One region of the Kitasatospora sp. NPDC089797 genome, then DNA from elsewhere that is predicted to be linked to it. Evidence: riboswitches for the same ligand, from Rfam matches in the RefSeq annotation. Region 1 holds a riboswitch; each other region holds the start of a gene.
The links. A riboswitch is a leader RNA that binds a small molecule or an ion and turns the genes downstream of it on or off. The one in region 1 is predicted to bind cyclic di-AMP.
Positions count from the first base shown of each region.

Region 1 (3,252 bases):
TCCTACGATCTCCGGCATGAGCACCGCAGCCATCCCGGGCGCGCCACTGCCCGTCCGCACTCCAGGCTCCCGTGCGCGGGGGCGCCACCGCCGCCCCGAGCGCCCCGAGATCCGCACCGGCTCGCCGGCCCTGGTGCTCGCCGTTCCCGCGGCCGCGGGGCCCGAGTCCCGTTCGGTCGTCGAGGAACTGCTCTCGATCGTCCGCAGCGAGCACACCGGCGTCCAGGCGGCGGTCGGCTACCTCCCGGGCGGCGCCGAGACCGAGGACCCGGAGGAGCGCACCGTCGCGGAGCTGCTGGCGGCGGCCGCCGAGGCCGGACTGCCGACGCCCGTCGTGGTGCCGCTGGTGCCCGGCCCGCACGGCTTCCTGGCCGAACTCCACGCCCTCGCCGCGGAGTACGGCGCGACCGTCACCGACACGCTGGGCCCGCACCCGCTGCTCGCCGAGGCCGTCCACGTGCGGCTCTCCGAGGCCGGGCTGGCCCGGGCCGACCGGGCCCGGCTGTTCGCCATCGCGACCGCCGCGGACGGCGTGGTCCTGACCACCGTCGGCGGCGAGGAGGCCGCCGCCGCGGCCGGGATCACCGGCGTCCTGCTGGCCGCCCGCCTGGCCGTCCCGGTCGTCGCCGCGGCGCTCGACGTGCCCGGCTCGGTCGCCGGGGCCGTCGACCACCTGAAGGAGACCGGCTCCCAGCGCCCGGCGCTGGCCCCGCTCGTCATCGGCCCGGAGGCGGACTCCGAACTGCTCGCCACGGCCGCCGAGGAGACCGGCTGCCCGTCGGCCGCGCCGCTGGGCGCCTACCCGACGGTGGGCCAGCTGATCGCCTCCACCTACCTGGCCGCACTGCCGACGCCGACCGCGGAGGAGCTGGCCGAGGCGGAGGCCGTCGCCGCCGACGGGGCCGGAGAGGGCTCCCGACGGGCCCACGCGGCCGCCGAGGAGCCCCTGGAGGGCTGATCGGCGCCCCTCCGCGCCCCGCGACGCCGTCGCGGGCCACCCGCACCACCGAAGGGCCCGGAACCGCCGCGTTCCGGGCCCTTTCGGCGTGCACGGATCGCCCCTTTCGAGAGTTCAGCGGGCAATGCGGCGCAATGTCCGTTTCTGGTGCCTTTTGTCGATGAATAGCCGGCGCGTTGCCGGGCGCTCGATCCACGGGCGCTCCACCCGCCCGACCGTGCGCCCCCGTCGCACTTCGACGCTCCGTCACCTTTTTTCTGAGCCTGAGCCAATTGCGAGAATCAGTCGCGATATTGCTGGAAAATGATCACTTTCGATCATGAATTACGGCCCATTTGGCCTTTCCCGCTAAGCCGTGATGCGCATCACAGGTATTTGCAGTTTGAACTTAAGTCTGCTTAACGTGCTCCCCGTTCGTGACCACACGGACCCAGTTCATCCGCGACGCCGAGTCCTGCCGTCGGATGTCCTGGCAAGCGCGAAAACGCATCACGGCAGGAGCGGGGGAACCACAGGTAAGTCGCCCCGGACCATTTCCCGGAAACGGTCCAGGGCTAGGGGTGAAGCCGCGCCACAGCGCGGCCGGGCAACTCCAGCCCGAATCCGACAGCTCACCTCGCAGGCGTGGGAGAGGACCGCGTCTTCATGCTGCCTTCCAACGGCAACCGCCTGTCCAGCCGCACCCGCCGCGTGATCGCCGCCCTGGGCGTCGCCGGCGTCGGCCTCACCGTCCCCTGCCTCACCACCGGCACCGCGAACGCCGCCCCGGTCTCCACCTGGGACAAGGTCGCCCAGTGCGAGAGCGGCGGCAACTGGGCCATCAACACCGGCAACGGCTTCTTCGGCGGCCTCCAGTTCACCTCCAGCACCTGGGCCGCTTTCGGTGGCAACGCCTACGCCGCGCGGGCCGACCAGGCCACCAAGGACCAGCAGATCGCCGTCGCCGAGAAGGTCCTCGCCTCGCAGGGCCCCGGTGCCTGGCCGGTCTGCTCCGTCCAGGCGGGCCTGACCAAGGGCGGCGCCGCGGCGTCCGTCGACACCTCCGCCGGTGCCTCCACCGGCGCCTCCACCGCCAAGCCGGCCACCAAGCCCGCCGCGAAGGCGACCAAGCCCGCCAAGCCGGCCGCGCCCGCCCAGGACCAGGCACAGGCCTCCGGTGACTCGGCGTCCGCCGCCCCCGCCACCGGGTCGGCCGACAACACCTGGGCGCAGAAGCGTCAGGCACAGGCCCAGGCCGGCGGCTACACCGTCGTCGACGGCGACTGGCTGTCCACCATCGCCGACAAGCACAACGTCCAGGGCGGCTGGCAGCGGCTGTACGACCTCAACCGCACCACCCTGACCGAGGGCCCCGACACCATCTACCCGGGCCAGCAGCTGACCTTCGGTGACGGCGGGGCGGCCCAGGCCGGCCAGACCTCCGGCACCGCCAAGTCCGGCTCCGACTTCACCTGGTTCGACCGCTCGCAGCAGTCCGGCCAGGCCTCGAACGGCGGTGCCGTGAACGCCAAGCCGGTCGACCAGAGCAAGCCGTCCGGCTCCAAGCCGGCCGCCTCGAAGCCGGCCACCAAGCCCGCCGCGAAGCCCGCCCCGCAGACCCAGACCGGGACCCAGACCCAGACCCCGGCCGCCACCGGCAGCATGGCCGCCGCCGTCTCCTTCGCCCAGTCGAAGGTCGGCCAGGCCTACGTCTACGGCGGCACCGGCAACGGCGGCTGGGACTGCTCCGGCCTGACCCAGGCCGCGCTGCGCGCCGCGGGCATCAACATCCCGCGCGTCGCCGCCGACCAGGCCGCCGCCAGCACCCACGTCTCGCTGGACAGCCTGCAGCCGGGCGACCTGCTCTTCTGGTCGAACAACGGCCAGGACTCCGGCGTCTACCACGTCGGCATCTACATCGGCAACGGCCAGTACGTCGAGGCCGCCAACCCGAGCTCCGGCGTCCGCCTGCAGACCGTCGCCAACTGGGCGCCGGACTTCGCCGGCCGGGTCTGAGCCCGAGGTCGGCACGCGGCCGACGGATGCCGGCCGACGGATGACAACTGACAGATAACAGACAACAGATTTCATCAGCTGTCAGTTGTCGGCCCCCGACCGCCCCGGGAAGAGTCTGGTCGCTCTTCCCGGGGCTTCGGCGTCCCCGGAGGCCGGCCGCCGCATGGCCAAACCCCGCCCCGGCGGGCATGCTGCTGCTCTGCACCCGAGGAGGAGTCACCATGGCCCAGGTCACCGTCACGCTCGACGCGAACCTCGCGATCGACGCGATGCTGCTCTCCGGTACCAAGAACCCCCAG
Region 1 covers NZ_JBFBGS010000060.1:14,474-17,725, forward strand. The annotation lists gene AB0O91_RS34925 (hypothetical protein) at 17-958, shown strand; cyclic di-AMP (ydaO/yuaA leader) riboswitch at 1,426-1,596, shown strand; gene AB0O91_RS34930 (transglycosylase family protein) at 1,604-2,953, shown strand; gene AB0O91_RS34935 (hypothetical protein) at 3,175-3,252, shown strand, end outside.

Region 2 (3,252 bases), on a different contig from region 1:
GCAGTTCCCGGCCGACGGCCGCGGCGATCAGGAGGGCGCCCGCCGCACCTACTTCGGCACCGGCGAGCCCTCCTCGGCCCGGTTCCTGCTCTACTCCGCCACCGGCTGGGACACCGGCGGCACCGGCACGCCCGTCCTGCTGGTCCACGGCGCCAACGACAGCGCCGACCGCGCCTGGGCGAACCCGGGGGAGAGCGGCAGCTGCGGGGCGTCCAGCTGTCCGTCCACCGGCCTCGCCCAGTACCTGGCCGGCACCGGCCGCCGGGTCTTCGCCGTCGGCTTCGCCCACAAGCAGGGCGACAACCTGCTCCAGGCCCAGGCCGTCGGTGACGCGCTCGCCCTGATCCGGGCCCGGCTCGGCGTCCCCCGGGTCGACGTGGTGGCCTGGAGCAAGGGCGAGGTGGCGGCGAGGGCGTACGTGTCCTCGGTGCGCCCCTCCTGGGGGCGGGCGTACGCGGGGGACGTGCGCCGCCTGGTCACCCTCGGCGGGCCGAACGGCGGGCTCGACTACGTCTACGCGCACGGCTGGGACTTCGACCTGGTCACCTGGCCCGCCTGCGGGGGCACCGCCAACGCGCCGTCCCCGCACCTGTTCATGACCTGCTACGGCACGTACACGGCGCAGCCCTGCCTCGGGGTGCTGCCGACCGGAGGCAGCGACTGCTACCCGGGCCAGCGCCAGCTGCTCGCCCGCTGGGACGCGACCTACGGGGTGGACACCACCGCCCAGGACTGGTGGACCACCTACTACGGCGGCCAGGGCTTCTACACCTCCGGGCAGGGCATCCAGGCGGCCGTCGACGCCGGCTCGCTGATCGCCCCGCTCCAGCGCGCCGGGATCCCCGCCTCGGTGCCCACCTACCTGCTGGCGGGCGGGTCGGCCGACATCCCGGGGGTGCTGAACGAGAACCGGGGGCCCAGCGACGGCATCGTGTTCACCGCGAGCGCCCTGGACACCACCGGGATCGCGACGGTCGGCGGCACCCGGCTGCTCACCGGGCTCAACCACCTGGAACTGGCCTGGGCGCCGGACGCCGAGGCCCAGGTCGCCCGCTGGCTCGACTGAACCGCCGGGCACCGCCGCGCGATTGATCAACTCGGCCACCACGCAGCGTGGTTGATCGACACCACTGTGAGCTGTGCGACAACCGGCCGGATCCGGTTGTCCGTTCACGGACGGCCTGCCTAGCCTGCAACCGTCGTCCGCCGTCGCGGACCCCGCCGCCGGGACGCCGAGTCCCGTCCACCCGCCGGCGGGTACTCGAGCACCACAGCGGACGGGAGCGGGGGAACCAAGGTCAGTGCCCGGCCCGTGCGCACCAGCGTGCGGGCCGCGGCTAGGGGTGAAGCCGCTCCACAGGCGGCCGGGCAACTGCAGCCCGAATCCGACAGCTCACCTCGCAGGCGTCGCAGAGGACACCCCATGCACCAGCCTGCCCGGCGCCGCCGCGCGCCCCGCCACGCCCGTCCCTCCCGCCGCGGCCGCAACGCCGCCCTCGCCGCCACCGGGGCGCTCGCGATCACCGGCGCCGGCCTGCTCGGCCTGCCGTCGGTCCCCGGCGCCCAGGCCGCCACCGGCCCGACCGTCACCCAGGACCGCCTCGGCCCCGCCACCATGGTCGCCGGCAAGGCCGCCACCGCCTCGCTGGGCCTGCACTCCTCGTCCTGCTTCACCGCGAAGACCGTCGGCGTCGGCGTCCGGGACGCGCACGGCGCCAACCTGGACTTCCCGGGCAGCGCGGGCAACGTGCGAATATGCCCGAGCGGGTTCGCCTTCACCAGCGGTGCCCGCTCGCTGCCCGCCGGGACGTACACCCAGTTCGGCTTCTGGCAGGACCTCGGCGGCACCTGGCACAACCTGCCCTCGCAGCAGCTGGTGGTCTCGGCCACGGCGACGCCCACCCCGGCCCCCACCCCGGCCCCGACGGCGAAGCCCACCACGACCCCCACCACGACCCCCACCACGACCCCCACCGCGACGCCGTCGCCGACCGCCACGGCCACCCCGACGACCCCCGCGCCGTCCTCCCCGATCGCCGGCAAGTCGCTGACCTGGTCGGACGAGTTCAACGGTCCGATCGCCTGGGGTCAGCGCTGGGTCGGTGACAAGAGCACCGCGTACAAGTACGGCAACCACAACCCGGGTGACAACAAGCTCGACTGGCTGAACAAGAACAACGTCACCGTCGCGAACGGCGTCGCCACCTTCACCGCCACCCCCGGCGGACCGGCCCTGGAGAACGGGCAGCAGTCCTGGAACACCGGTTTCCTGACCACTGAGGGCTCCGCCGAGGGCTTCCAGGTCAAGACCGGTGACTACGCCGAGGCCCGGGTCAAGATGCCCTCCGTGGCCGGCGCCTGGCCCGCGCTGTGGAGCTGGAAGAACGGCAACGGGGAGATCGACTCCTTCGAGTACCACCCCGACAACCCGAGCCTGCTGGAGCTGACCAACCACGTCAACCCGAGCGACCCGGAGTACTACACCGACACCAAGGCCGTGGCCAAGGACCAGTGGGTGACCATCGGCACCTACTACGGCGCCAACTCGGTGGACTGGTACGTCAACGGCGTCAAGGTGCACTCGGACAACAAGGGCGTGGGCGCGAACTTCTCCGCGTACCTGATCCTCAACCTCTCGGTGAGCGCGGGCAAGTACCACCCGGCGCCGCAGGGGAACACCCCGATCAGCTTCTCCGCCGACTACGTGCGCGTCTACCGCTAAGCCGTCCGGCCGGGGTAGCCGCCCGAGGACCAGCCGCTCTCAGGAACCGGCAGCCCGCCGACCTCGCCGAGGTCGAGCGGCTGCCGGTTCCTGCGTCACGGGACCTTCATCGCCAGGAAGTTGACGGACCGTCAGGGGGCCAGCACCTGCCCGAGGCGGGTCGCGATCTGGTGCATCACCGGGACCAGTGCGGATGCTCCCGCCTGCTCCTCCAGCGCCCGGATCCGGGCCTCCGGGCCGGACACCGACAGGGCGGTGGGCGTCGGCGCGCCCGGGACCGCGAGCGCGATGCAGCGGACGCCGATCTCCTGCTCCTGGTCGTCGACCACGTAGCCGCGCTCGCGCGCCTCGGCGAGCTGGTCCATCAGCTCCTGCGGGTCGGTGAGGGTGTACTCGGTGTGCGCGGGCAGCGGGTTGGGGCCCAGGACCGCGCGCGCCTCGTCCTCCGGGAGCTGGGCGAGCAGCGCCTTGCCGACGCCGGTGCAGTGCGGTTGCACCCGCCGTCCGACCTCGGTGAACATCCGCATCGA
Region 2 covers NZ_JBFBGS010000022.1:142,437-145,688, forward strand. The annotation lists gene AB0O91_RS19720 (lipase) at 1-1,066, shown strand, start outside; cyclic di-AMP (ydaO/yuaA leader) riboswitch at 1,257-1,422, shown strand; gene AB0O91_RS19725 (glycoside hydrolase family 16 protein) at 1,424-2,722, shown strand; gene AB0O91_RS19730 (IclR family transcriptional regulator) at 2,854-3,252, opposite strand, start outside.
Region 2: another riboswitch for cyclic di-AMP. It lies ahead of AB0O91_RS19725 (glycoside hydrolase family 16 protein); the one in region 1 lies ahead of AB0O91_RS34930 (transglycosylase family protein).

Region 3 (3,252 bases), on a different contig from region 1:
TCCCAAGCAGCCGAGCCGCGCGCGGGTCTCCGTGCTCACCGCGGCCGCTGCGACCGCGGTCGCGCTCTCCGCCCAGGTGGCCGCGCACGCCGCGCCGCAGCCGAACAAGACGGACGTCAAGGCGCAGATCGACCAGCTCCAGCAGGAGCAGGAGCAGGCGGCGGAGAAGTACAACGGCGCCAAGGAGCGGGCCGACCAGCTCCGCAAGCAGGCCGACCAGCTGCAGGACCAGGTGGCCCGCAGCCAGGACCAGATGAGCCAGCTGCAGGTGGGCCTGGCCCAGGTCGCGGGCGAGCAGTACCGCACCGGCGGCATCGACCCGTCCGTCCAGCTGATGCTCTCCTCCGACCCGTCCGGCTACCTGGAGAAGGCGTCCAGCGTCCAGCAGGCCAGCGCCAGCCAGACCGAGGCGCTCAAGGGCCTGCTCGACCAGCAGCGCCGGCTGGACCAGGAGAAGGCCGAGGCGGCCGCCGTGCTGGCCTCGCTGGACTCCACCACCAAGGACCTGAACCAGGCCAAGTCGGACGTCAACACCAAGCTGAAGGCGGCCCAGGACCTGCTGAACTCGCTCAGCGCCGCCGACCGGGCCGCGCTGCGGGCCCAGCAGCAGCAGGACGACCGCGCCTCGCGCGGCAGCGACCGGGTCGACCTCGGCAACCTGCCGCCGGCCAGCGGCTACGCGGCGGTGGCCGTGGCGAAGGCGATGAGCAAGCAGGGCTCGCCGTACGTGTGGGGCGCCACCGGGTCGAGCACCTTCGACTGCTCCGGTCTGATGGTCTGGGCGTACGGCCAGGCCGGTGTCTCGCTGCCGCGCACCTCGCAGGAGCAGGGCCACATCGGGACGGCCGTGACGCTGGCCACCGCCCAGCCGGGCGACCTGGTGATCTACGGCGGGGACATGCACCACGTCGGGATGTACATCGGCAACGGCATGGTGGTCCACGCGCCGCACACCGGTGACGTGGTGAAGGTGATGAAGGCCGACGCGATGTCGATCAACACCATCCGCCGGATCTGACGGACCGACACGCCGCGGGAGCCCGTTCCGGCCCTGTGATCCGCGCCACCCCCGATCGGGGGTGGCGCTTCGGTTTGCGCGACGCGCCGGTCGGTCGGTGAGACCTGATCAGCTTTGCGTGCGCCGACGATCACCATCAGTCATTTTCACAAAAGAAACTGGGTAATCTTCCGTCTTTTTTCTGACAAGGATTTGAACGGATCACGGTTCAGTTACTAGGGTCGTGCTCCGAGCCACCGCACTGTCGATCACCCAGCCTGGGTGGCGGCGGTGGTTACCGCCGAGTTCGCGAAACAGCGGGGCAGGTCGAAGCGACTGCCCGACAGGGGAGCCCAGTAGTCGGGGGCGCTGCGGAGCGGAGCCGGGGAACCACACGTTCCTCCGGGGTGAATCGGCGCCAGGTCGGCCGCGGTTGGGGCCGGTGAGGCGTCGTAGGGCATGCTTCCGGCCCGAACCCGTCAGCTCACCCGGTAGGCGGACGTAGGAAGAAGGAGTCCGCCTTCGTGGCGTCCCATCGTCGTCCCAAGCCCGCCAGTCGCGCCCGTGTCTCGATCCTCACCGGCGTCGCCGCCGCGGCCGTCGCCCTCTCCGCGCAGTCCGGCGCGCACGCCGACCCGCAGCCGACCAAGGACCAGGTCAAGGAGCAGGTCGACCAGCTCAACGAGCAGGCCGAGCAGGCGACCGAGAAGTACAACGCCGCCCAGGAGAAGCAGCAGGAGCTGGAGAAGCAGGTCTCCGGCCTGCAGGACCAGGTGGCCCGGCAGCAGTCGCAGGTGACCGACCTCCAGGGCGGTCTCGCCGAGATCGCGAGCGAGCAGTACCGCAACGGGGGCATATCCCCGACCGTCCAGCTGATGTTCTCCTCCAGCCCGGACAACTTCCTCAACCAGGCCGGTGCGCTGAACCAGGCCGGCAGCACCCAGAAGAACCAGCTGAAGCAGCTCCAGGAGCAGCAGCGCAAGCTGGACCAGGACCGCACCGAGGCCCAGGGCAAGCTCGCCGAGCTGGAGTCGACCACCACTCAGCTGAAGGCCTCCAAGGACGAGGTCCAGAACAAGCTGAAGGCCGCCCAGGACCTGCTCAACACGCTGACCGAGCAGGAGCGCCAGGCGCTCAAGGCCGCCGAGGACAAGGCCGCCGCCGACGCCAAGGCCAAGGCCGACGCCGCCGCGAAGGCCGCCTCCCAGTCCGCCGGCTCCGACCGCGCCTCGCGCGACAGCAGCCGCGGCGACCTCGGCTCGGGCTCCTCGGCCGCGCCGGTCAAGGTCGCCCCGGGCAGCTCGCACGGTGCCGCCGCGCTGGCCGCCGCCGCCACCAAGGTCGGCAGCCCGTACGTCTGGGGCGCCACCGGCCCCGGCTCCTTCGACTGCTCCGGCCTGATGGTCTGGGCGTTCAACCAGGCCGGCGTGTCGCTGCCGCGCACCTCGCAGGAGCAGGCCGGCGCCGGCACCCGGATCGGCTCGGACATCTCCCAGGCGCAGCCCGGCGACATGCTGATCTTCTACGGCGACGCCCACCACGTCGGCATCTACGCCGGCAACGGTCAGGTGCTGCACGCTCCCAAGCCGGGTGCGTCGGTCCGCTACGAGGCCGTCTCCAACATGCCGCTGGCCTCCATCGTGCGGGTCTGACCTCGCTCGGTCGTCCGACCGGCCAGGCTTCCACGGGCCCGGTCCTCCAGTACGGAGGGCCGGGCCTGCGGCTTTTCCGGCGCCTCGGTCAGATGTCCGAATAGGGGTCAAATATTCGGGTCGGGAGGGGTTTGGACTCACTTGCCCGGACTCGCTAACGTCTGCCACCGGACTCCCGCTCGACGGCCGCCCACCGGGGCGCGGCCGCGGGGCCGCGCCGCAGGACTGGAGCCGCTGCCGCATGGCCGTGCACCGCCGTTCCCAACTGCTCGCCCGTGCGCTGGTACTGACCGCGGCCGCCACCACGGCCCTGGGCGTGGCGACCGCCGGAAGCGCCCAGGCCGCCCCCGGGGCGCCGGACGCGCCCGACCGCAAGGAGGTCAAGGCGCAGGTCGAGCAGCTGTACGACGAGGCCGAACAGGCTTCGGAGAAGTACAACGCCGCCCAGGAGGCGCAGAAGCGGCTCGTCGGCGAGACCACCACCCTCCAGGGCGAGGTGGCCGCGGCCCAGGAGCAGCTGAACGACCTGCGCGGCGACCTGGCCGCGGTGGCCGGGGCCGAGTACCGCAGCGGCGGGATGACCCAGACCGCCCAGCTGATGCT
Region 3 covers NZ_JBFBGS010000028.1:36,105-39,356, reverse strand. The annotation lists gene AB0O91_RS23130 (NlpC/P60 family protein) at 1-1,018, shown strand, start outside; cyclic di-AMP (ydaO/yuaA leader) riboswitch at 1,355-1,511, shown strand; gene AB0O91_RS23125 (NlpC/P60 family protein) at 1,522-2,649, shown strand; gene AB0O91_RS23120 (NlpC/P60 family protein) at 2,891-3,252, shown strand, end outside.
Region 3: another riboswitch for cyclic di-AMP. It lies ahead of AB0O91_RS23125 (NlpC/P60 family protein); the one in region 1 lies ahead of AB0O91_RS34930 (transglycosylase family protein).

Region 4 (3,252 bases), on a different contig from region 1:
GCCGCTGACGTGCTTGTACAGCGAGGGGGTGGCGACCCCGGCACGGGCGGCGACGGAGGCCAGGGTGAGGGCCTCGGTGCCCTGCTCGTCGAGGAGGGCGAGGGCGTGGTCGACGACCTGGTCGGGGGTCAGTCCTACGCGGGGCATGGGTGCGGGTCCTCCGTACGGACGAGGGTCAGGCGAGTTCGGCGAGGAAGGGCAGCAGGGCGTCGGCGACGGCCTGCGGGTTGTCGGCCATCGGGTAGTGCCCGGACCCCTCGATCATGACCTTCCGCGCGCCGAGCTTCCCGGCCTGGAGGTCGGCGACGGCCTCGGGCTCCGGGAAGTCGGGGTCCTTGCTGCCCATCAGCACGAGGGCGGGGCAGCGGACGGCCGCGCACCAGCCGGTCGGGGCGGAGTCGCCGGTGACGTAGCCGCGGGTGGCGGTCCGGCGGCCGGGGGTGCGCAGGGCGGCGACCAGTCCGTCCACGTAGCGGTCGAGGTCGGCGGGGCGGGGGCCGGGGAAGGCCATCCTGCGCAGGTAGTAGCCCCAGACGCCGGGCCAGCGGACCATCGCGGCGCCCATCACGACCATCACGCCCCGCATCAGGGCGTTGGAGCGGTGCTCGACGAAGGCGTCGATCAGGGCGATCCCGGCGACCCGCTGCGGTGCGTCCCCGGCGATCCTGACGACGGTGGCGCCGGTGTAGGACTGGCCGACCAGGACGGCCCGCCCGATGCCGAGGTGGTCGAGCAGGGCGAGCACGTCGGTGGCGATCGCGGCGGGGCCGTAGTCGTCCCAGACGATCGAGGACTCGCCGAAGCCGCGCAGGTCCATGGTGACGACCCGGTGCCCGGCCGCGGTGAGCAGCGGGTGCAGGTGCCGGTAGGCGTGGCGGGAGTCGAGCATGCCGGGGAGCAGGACGACGGGGGTGCCGTCGCCCTGCCGGGTGTCGTCGTACGCGAGCCGGCCGCCGGGCACGTCGAGGTACCGGGTGTTCGGGGTGGTGGTGCCGTTCATGGTGGGCCTCCGCTGGCTCGCTCTGTGCTGCCGATAGCCATAAAGCTAAGGCTAATAGCCTTAGCCGTCAAGCCCCGCCGGGCCGGCCCCGCCCGGGGGCCGCCGGGCCGGTCCCCGGCTCGCGGCCCGCCGGGTCGGCGCGGCTCAGGGCCCCTCGACCCGGAACGGGTCGTGCTCGCTGAGCAGCTTCTCCAGCCGGGCCTGGTCGACCCGGGCGACGGTGTCCGTGGACTCCTGCCGGTCCCGGACCACCTTGGCCAGCGTGAACGAGGAGGTGACGGTGTAGAGGAGGCCGATCCCGAGGAAGGCCCGGGTCCAGCCGCCGACGGGCAGGTAGGCGATCCCGACGGCGAGGGCCGCGGCGGAGAGGGTGAAGGAGAGGACGGCCTGGACGTAGTACGCGGCCGTGGTCCGTGACTGCATCGGTGCGCTCATGGCGCCAGGATGCGGGCGGCCGGCCCGGTCGCACATGAGTAGGAGTACTCAGATGGGGCCAGGTGCTTGAAGGATCGTTCGTTGACGTCCGATCACCTGCTCCACAGCCGTCCCGGACGGATGGCTTGGAATCAGAGCCTCCTAGGATTAACGTTTGATAACGCAGCGCGGTCGTCAACGCCGTACCCAGACGGCACCGTGCGCCGTCGCCTAATCCCGCCGGCCGGCCTCCGGGCAGGTCAGGGAGCCGGGGAACCACGTTCCTTGGGGTGAATCGGCGGGGCCCCGGCCCGGCCGTAGGAGACCTTCCTGCTCCGAACCCGTCAGCTAACCCGGTAGGCGCGAAGGAAGGAAAGGAGCGCGCCCCCGTGGCGTCGACGCACACCCCGGCACACCCGGCCGGCCCCGCAGCCGGTACCCAGCTCCTCGACCACCCCGTCCCGGACGACCCCGGGGCGCTCGCCCCGGAGGCCGAGGCCAACCGCCACCGGATGCCGCGTCAGACCCGCGGAGCCTCCCCGCTGCTCGGCGTCACCGCCGTCGCCGCCACCCTGGGCGCCACCGGCTTCGCCTCCGCGACCCCGGCCGCCGCGCCCGCGATCGAGGCCCAGGACGAGTCCCCGGTCGCCCTGGCCGCCGACCCCGGCCTCGCGCTCGCCGCCCGCATCCAGCAGCAGGCCGACAGCCAGCGCACCGCCGCCGAGGAGGACGCCCGGGTGCAGGCGGCCCAGGAGGCCGCGGCCAAGGCCGCCGCCAAGGAGGCGGAGGCCGAGCGGGCCGCGGCGGAGGCCGAGCGGGCCAAGGCCGCCGCCCTCACCCTGCCGGTGAAGGACTACAACCTCTCCGCCCACTACGGCCAGAGCGCCCGCTACTGGGCCCACCTGCACACCGGCCTGGACTTCGCCGCCGACACCGGCACCGCCGTCTTCGCGCTCGGCCAGGGCACCATCACCTCGGCCGGCTGGTCCGGCGCGTACGGCTACCGGATCGTCGAGACCCTGCCCGACGGCACCGAGATCTGGTACTGCCACCTCTCCTCGATCATCAAGGGCTCCGGCAAGGTGACCGCCGGCCAGCAGATCGGCAAGGTCGGCGCGACCGGCAACGTGACCGGCCCGCACCTGCACCTGGAGGTCCGCCCCGGCGGCGGCGCCCCGGTCGACCCGGAGACCTGGCTCCAGCAGCGCGGCCTCACCCCGTAGCCACCGCCGCGAAGGCCCCGGACACCCGGTGTCCGGGGCCTTCGCGGTACCCGTTCCGGCGGGTGCGTCACTCCGGCGGCAGCTGCGCCAGGTACGCCTCGATCTCCGCCGCCCCCGGCTCCGGCGCCAGCTCGGGGAACTCCTCCACCAGCAGCCGCGGCAGCCCGGGCACCGTCCACCCGCCCAGCAGGTCGAGCGCGGCCTCGGCCGCCGCCGTCTCGAACTCCTCGAAGCCCCCGGCCAGTTCGTCCGGCATCGGCCGCCCCAGCGCGTTCAGCTCGGCCAGGTTGCGGTAGCTGCGCCGCATCAGGCCCTGCTCCAGCAGCCGCCGCGCGCCGTCGGTGGCCATACCGACCGACAGCACCCGGCCCGCACCCCACCAGCCCTGCTCGTCCGGCTCGTCCAGCCAGCCGGTCGGGCCCAGCGCCTCGTACCCGGCCAGCCGCTCCTCCTCGGTCAGTCCGGCGAAGCCGGCCAGCCAGTCCCGGACGGCCGCCGGGTCCGCCACGTCCACGTCGTGGGCGTGCAGCAGCACCGCGTACAGCCGGGGCCAGGTCACCAGGTCGGCGCGGCGCAGCAGCCCGGCCGCGACCTCGCCCTGCCACTCGGCCTCGG
Region 4 covers NZ_JBFBGS010000030.1:96,885-100,136, forward strand. The annotation lists gene AB0O91_RS24560 (WHG domain-containing protein) at 1-147, opposite strand, end outside; gene AB0O91_RS24565 (alpha/beta hydrolase) at 176-1,000, opposite strand; gene AB0O91_RS24570 (YiaA/YiaB family inner membrane protein) at 1,145-1,435, opposite strand; cyclic di-AMP (ydaO/yuaA leader) riboswitch at 1,633-1,791, shown strand; gene AB0O91_RS24575 (M23 family metallopeptidase) at 1,804-2,637, shown strand; gene AB0O91_RS24580 (hypothetical protein) at 2,705-3,252, opposite strand, start outside.
Region 4: another riboswitch for cyclic di-AMP. It lies ahead of AB0O91_RS24575 (M23 family metallopeptidase); the one in region 1 lies ahead of AB0O91_RS34930 (transglycosylase family protein).